Linked DNA regions of Orrella dioscoreae. The protein of the gene in region 1 interacts with the protein of each later gene in a pairwise test. Links are inferred from orthologs where the notes say so. Each region holds a gene or a part of one and is shown in the gene's direction. Other genes may lie near its edges.

Region 1 (3,029 bases):
TGGACTTCATGACCCACGCCCAGTCGATCTTCGGCTGGCGCAAGGCGGCACGCACGCGCCAGGCGTGGTTGTATTCGCTCATGCGCACGTCACCCGCGTGCTTGTACCACTCGTGGGCACGATCATCGAGATTGAGCACCGCCACCAGGGCGAACTGGCTGTAGACCCACTGCTTCAGTTCGCGCGGCAGGCCCTCCCACTCGCGGCGCAGATAGGCCTCGCCGGGCGTCATGTCGCTGCGCGCCAGGCGCGACAGCGCCACGGCCACCAGCTCGCGCTCCATGTCGCCCTTGACCGGACGCGGCTGGCGCACCAGCCACTTCATGGGATCCTTCATCAGCGCGTCGTAATCGCGCAGTTGCGCGGGCTCGAACACATACACCGCATAGCGGCGCGCATCGTCGCGCTTGTTGGCTTCCAGCGCGTCGCGCAGCGCCGGGATCAACTGCTGCGGGCCCAGCACCCGGTCGGCGACCAGTTGGTCATAGAGGTCCCAACAGGCAGAGCCCGGCGTGAAGACAGCCTGGGCTTGCGCGGGCGTGGCGCGTTGGCCGCCCAGGTGCGCGGCCTCCAGTTGCGCGCACTTCACCTGGTCGGTGGCGGCCACGACCTCGCCCAGGCGGCGCGCGGTGGCGAAATCGCCCGAGCGCGTGGCGGCCAGCACCCAGTCGCCACGCAGGCGGTCGGCCAGGTAGGCGCCCTGGTTACGCCGCATGAAATCCTCGAGATCCGCGGCGGGCGTCGGCACCGAAGACGCGTTCAGGCGATAGCGCAGCAGCCAGTATTCGGCATACATGGCCAGGGGATCGCCCTTGGCGCGCGACACCAGCGGCGGCAATTGCGCCCACTGGCGCTTGTTGACCGCATCGCGGGCGGCCGCCACGGCCTCCTGCGGCGTCTGGGGCTGTGCAGGCTGCACCGCCTGCCGCACGGTCTGGGCGGCAGCGGGCGCGGCCCCAACAGCCGCCCCGAGGGCGGCGGAAATCACGGCCAGCGTCAACGCACCGGCCCCGCGGCCGCGCGCCAGGACGCCCCGGCCGGATTTCTGATACTTTCGTAGCTCTGAAACCAGGAACATCGTGTCAGCCCGCATGAACACTCAAAACAGCGCACAGGATAACGCAGTCGCGCTGCGCAAGCGATTGCGCGAGGCACGCGCGAATGTGCCCGCCGACGAGCGCCGCCGCGGCGCGCTGCTGATGCGCGGACGGCTCTTCACCTGGCTGGGCGTGAACCGCGATACCGCCGTCTCGGAAGGCCGCCAGGCGCCCCGCTCGGTCGCCGCGTTCTGGCCCATGGAAGACGAGCCCGACCTGCGCCCCTTGCTGAGCCAGTGGGCCGACGCCGGCATGACCGTGCTGCTGCCCGTCATCGAAGAAACGCGCGCGCCGCTGCGCTTCCATCGCTGGACGCCCGACACGCCGATGCGCCCGGGCGCCTATGGCATCCCGGTGCCGCCGCTGGGCACGCCGGAGCGCCCCGATGTCGTGCTGGTGCCCACGCTGGGCTACACCCGCCAGGCCGACCGCCTGGGCTACGGCGGCGGCTATTACGACCGCACGCTGGCCGCCCTGCGCGAGTCCGGCCCCTCGCCCGTCACCATCGGCATCGCCTGGACCGAAGGACGCATCGACGATCCCGACTATCAGGCCGCGCCGCACGATGTCCGGCTCGACGCCATCCTGACGCCCGCCGGCTGGCTCCCGGCCGCCCCGGCGCCACGCTGAGTCCCATGACGACGCCGCGCGAAGGCGCTTTCCATGCGTTGTGGCGCGCCCACGGGCCCGACGTTCCCGAGGTGCTCCTCGACGCCGTGGCACGCGGCGCCTTCGACCGGCTGGCCGCCTCGTCCGACACGCCGCCCGCCGCCGCATTCGCGCTGGAGTGCGGCCTGACCCCCGGCCTGCGCGCGCACCTGTACCTGGCCCTGCGCGGCGAGACCGAAATGGCGGCCGCGGGCCTGCCCGGCGGACTGAGCCACGCCTATCTGCGTTACACCCGCAACGACGCCGGCGATGCCAGCGTGCCCCTGCCGCTGGTGCCGCCCGGCGTGCATGCCGCCGACACCCCGCGCGTGGCCGAGGCCCTGCATGCGCTGGGCGTGCCGCCGGACACCGTGGCGCGCGCGCAGGCCTGCCTGGTGGCTTTCCCGCCCGAGGCCACGCTGGACAACATCGGCTGGCTGGACCGCCGCCCCGGCCAGCCGATACGCTGCTACGTCTCGCACCTGCCACTGGGATGCCCTCCCCACCAGCGGCTGGGCGACACGGCCCACGCGCTGGCCAGCCTCGCCGACCGCTGCGTCGCCACCTTCGATATCGATGCGCAAGGCCCTCGTCCCCGCTGGGGCCTGGAGCTGCTGGTCAGCCGCGGCAATCCCGATCCCGCCGCACGCTGGCGCCTGATGCTGGACGCCTTGCGCGAGCGCGGCCTGGCCACCGAGGCAGCCGCCCTGGCGGCGCTCGCCTGGCCCGCCCGGCTGGACGGGCACGCCAACGGCGGCCCGGCCAAGCGCGGCATCAGCCACCTGTGCCTGACCCTGCAGGATGGCCAGGTCCGGGACGCCCGGGTTTTCCTGCTTGCCGCCCGGCAGGCCAGCTGACCGCGTGGCCGAGTGTGACAACACCCGGGTAATTTGCGTGCGGATGCTACGACGGGTGGCGCAAACGCTCCGTTTTTTGCGCATCGCGTCACGCACCACGGCAAGGCACGCCGGCAGTCCGAGGGCACCAGCGCGGTGCCGCCCGCCGTGGCATGCACCGTGCCATGCTGCACCTCACCCTTTACGCGCCGACAGACCCCGCCACACAATAGGGCACGCGGTTACGCCGCCGTGACAATTGCGCGCCGGATTCGCGCATAGGCTGGCAAGCCGCCTTCAGCATGGCACGCTGCTTGCTTGCATATGCCGAGCCAAGTGGGCCCCTTCAGCACCGCGGCCGCCCCCAGTGGCGGCCCGCCACAGGAATCGCCGCATGACCTTGAAACCGCCGGCTTTCGACGAGATGTTCGACAGCGACAGCGATATC
Region 2 (3,227 bases), 2.6 Mb from region 1 along the record:
GCGCTGCGCGCAGGCATAGTCGTTGAAGTCGTGCGCGCCGGTGATCTTGACGCAGCCCGTGCCGAAGGCCGGGTCGACGAAGTCGTCGGCAATGATCGGAATGTTGCGGTCGCACAGCGGCAGCTCGACCTGCTTGCCGACCAGATGGCGATAGCGCTCGTCGTCGGGATGCACGCACAGTGCGCCGTCGGCCAGCATGGTTTCCGGGCGCGTGGTGGCGATCGTCATGCCGCGCAGCGTGACCGTGTTGCCGTCCTTGTCGGTGATCGTCTGCGGTCCGTCGACAAAGGGGTATTCGATGTGCCACAGGAAGCCGTCGGTCTCTTCCGACACCACTTCCAGGTCGGACACGGCGGTGAGCAGCTTGGGATCCCAGTTCACCAGGCGCTTGCCGCGATAGATCAGGCCTTCGCGGTACAGGCGCACGAAGGTTTCCACGACGCCGCGCGACATGCGCTCGTCCATGGTGAAGTATTCGCGCGGCCAGTCGGCCGAGGCGCCCAGGCGGCGCACCTGGCTGGTGATGGTGCTGCCGGACTGTTCCTTCCACGCCCAGACCTTCTCGACGAAGGCCTCGCGGCCCAGGTCGTGGCGCGAGACCTTCTGGGCGTCCAGCTGGCGCTCGACCACGATCTGCGTGGCGATGCCGGCATGGTCGGTGCCGGGCACGAAGACCGTGTCGTCACCCTTCATGCGGTGGTAGCGCACCAGCCCGTCCATGATGGTCTGGTTGAAGGCGTGGCCCATGTGCAGGGTGCCCGTCACGTTGGGCGGGGGAAACTGGATGGCGTAGGGCGCGGCGACGCCGCCATCGGCGGGTTGTACGTGCTGGCCGGCCTTGAAGTAACCCCGGCGCTCCCACTCGGCGTACCAGCGCGACTCGAGCTCGGCGGGTTCGAAGCTCTTGGACAGTTCGGGCGTATCGGCGGAGGCGGGGGCAGTCATGAACGGGAATTCCGGGGTGATGGGGCTGTCGAATAAGGGCCGGCGTGGCGGCGGGCGGGGCGAAATGCGGGGCAAAAGCCGCCGCGCCCGGTGCTCGCGCCATGAGGCGAACCCGCAATTCTAAGAGATATGGATTGAAGCCTTGGCATGCTAGAATTCCGGGTTAGTGAAAATATTCGCGAAGTGTCTGAATTCATTCAACAAATTCAGGTCAAACAAAGTTGCCGGGAAAAGTGCTGCCCGCGGTGTTGTCCGTGTGTTGCCCGCCAGCTTTGTCCAGCAAAAATCACTCGGCGGACCCGCCGACAAGTTCGCTGCTCAGCCCGCTGAGCAAACCATTGAAGAAACCGGAGTTTTCCAGCATGTCCACTATTGAGCGCACCCTCTCGATCATCAAGCCCGACGCCGTCGCCAAGAACGTCATCGGCCAGATCGTGTCCCGCTTCGAACAAGCCGGCCTGAAGGTCGTGGCTGCCCGCCTGACCCAACTGTCGCGCGCCGAAGCCGAGCGCTTCTACGCCGTGCACAGCGCCCGTCCTTTCTTCAAGGACCTGGTCGACTTCATGATCTCGGGCCCCGTGTTCGTGCAAGTCCTGGAAGGCGAGAACGCCATCCTGAAGAACCGTGACCTGATGGGCGCCACGGACCCCAAGAAGGCAGAGAAGGGCACCATCCGCGCCGACTTCGCCGACAGCATCGACGCCAACGCCGTGCACGGTTCGGACGCCCCCGAAACCGCCGCCGTCGAAGTCGCTTTCTTCTTCCCCCAGATCGACGTCCACGGCCGCTAAGCCACCGGACCCGGTCCCCCGCGCCATGACTGCCGCCCCCTCCGTCAACCTGCTTGGACTCGATTCCGCCGCGCTTGCCGACCTCGTCGGACAGTGGGGGGGGAAGCCGTTTCGCGCCAAGCAGTTGATGCGGTGGGTGCACCAGCGTGGCGTGGGCGACTTCGACGCCATGAGCGACTTGGCGCGCGATTTCCGCGCCCAGCTCGCCGGCCAGGCCGAGATCGCCACCCCGCCCGTGCTCACCGAGCAACGCTCCACCGACGGCACCCGCAAGTGGTTGTTCGACGTGGGGCAGGGCAATGCCATCGAGACCGTCTTCATCCCCGAGGACGACCGGGGCACATTGTGCATTTCCAGCCAGGCCGGCTGTACCGTGGCCTGCCGCTTCTGTTCCACCGGCCATCAGGGGTTCAACCGGAACCTGACGACCGCCGAAATCATCGGCCAGCTGTGGCATGCCCGCCGGACCCTGTCCGACGACTCGGGCTCCGCGCGCCTGGCCGGCGCCGGCCAGGCCGATGCGCCCGCCAAGCTGATCAGCAACGTGGTCATGATGGGCATGGGCGAACCCCTGCTCAACTACGAGCCCGTGCTGGCGGCGCTGCGCCTCATGCTCGACGACAACGCCTATGGCCTGTCGCGCCGCCGCGTCACGGTGTCCACGTCCGGCGTGGTGCCCATGATGGACAAGCTGGGCCGCGATTGCCCGGTGGCGCTGGCCGTCTCGCTGCACGCGCCCAACGACGCGCTGCGCGACGATCTCGTGCCGCTGAACCGCAAGTACCCGCTGGCCGAGCTGCTGGCCGCCTGCGAGCGCTACCTCGAACACGCGCCGCGTGATTTCATCACTTTCGAATACTGCATGCTCGACGGCGTCAATGACTCCGACGCGCATGCCCGCGAACTGGTGCGCATCGCGCGCCAGGTCCGTTGCAAGCTCAACCTGATCCCTTTCAACCCCTTCCCGCAGTCGGGGCTCAAGCGCTCGCCCGCGGCGCGCGTGAAGCAGTTCGCGCAGCGCCTGATGGACGCCGACGTGCTGACCACCGTGCGCAAGACGCGCGGCGACGACATCGACGCCGCCTGCGGCCAGTTGGCCGGGGATGTGAAGGATCGCACCCGCATCACCGAACGCCTGTCCACCCGCAAGAACGCCATTCCTATCGTGGAGCTCCGCGCATGAAGCTGGATACCGCCGCAGTTCCCGCCCCTGCGCGCGCGCAGGCCGTGGGTGCCAGTGGGCAGCCTGCGGCGTCGGCTTCCAGCGTGGCGGCCTCCGCGTCGGTGGGGCCCGCGCTGCGCGCCTTGCGCCAGGCCAAGGGCCTGTCGCTGGAAGAAGTGTCCCGCCGCCTGAAATTCTCCGCCCGCCAGATCTCGGCCCTCGAGGAAGAGCGCTGGAAGGACCTGCCCAGCGGCGTGTCGCTGCGCGGGCTGGTGCGCAACTATTCCCGCCTGCTGGGCGCCGACCCCGATGCGCTCACGGCGGCGCTC

What was found.
Region 2: the proteins of ODI_RS21435 (region 1) and ndk interact in binary tests that used the Escherichia coli proteins (3 or more experiments, as listed by UniProt). The link is inferred for Orrella dioscoreae from one-to-one orthologs.

What each region holds. Positions count from the first base shown.
Region 1 is NZ_LT907988.1:4,682,527-4,685,555, forward strand. What follows is about bases 196-2,909. They hold ODI_RS21435 (5-formyltetrahydrofolate cyclo-ligase), read left to right. Parts: upstream 196-1,091; coding sequence 1,092-1,727; downstream 1,728-2,909. Other genes in these bases: ODI_RS21430 (lytic transglycosylase domain-containing protein), read right to left, coding at 196-1,078; ODI_RS21440 (hypothetical protein), read left to right, coding at 1,733-2,602. In the rest of the region: more of ODI_RS21430, read right to left, coding at 1-195; ODI_RS21445 (circularly permuted type 2 ATP-grasp protein), read left to right, coding at 2,976-3,029. UniProt on the Escherichia coli protein: Involved in the removal of 5-formyltetrahydrofolate.
Region 2 is NZ_LT907988.1:2,118,336-2,121,562, forward strand. The notes cover bases 110-3,021. They hold ndk (nucleoside-diphosphate kinase), read left to right. Parts: upstream 110-1,307; coding sequence 1,308-1,736; downstream 1,737-3,021. Other genes in these bases: ODI_RS09880 (valine--tRNA ligase), read right to left, coding at 110-945; rlmN (23S rRNA (adenine(2503)-C(2))-methyltransferase RlmN), read left to right, coding at 1,762-2,919; ODI_RS09895 (helix-turn-helix domain-containing protein), read left to right, coding at 2,916-3,021. Also shown: more of ODI_RS09880, read right to left, coding at 1-109; more of ODI_RS09895, read left to right, coding at 3,022-3,227. UniProt on the Escherichia coli protein: Major role in the synthesis of nucleoside triphosphates other than ATP. The ATP gamma phosphate is transferred to the NDP beta phosphate via a ping-pong mechanism, using a phosphorylated active-site intermediate.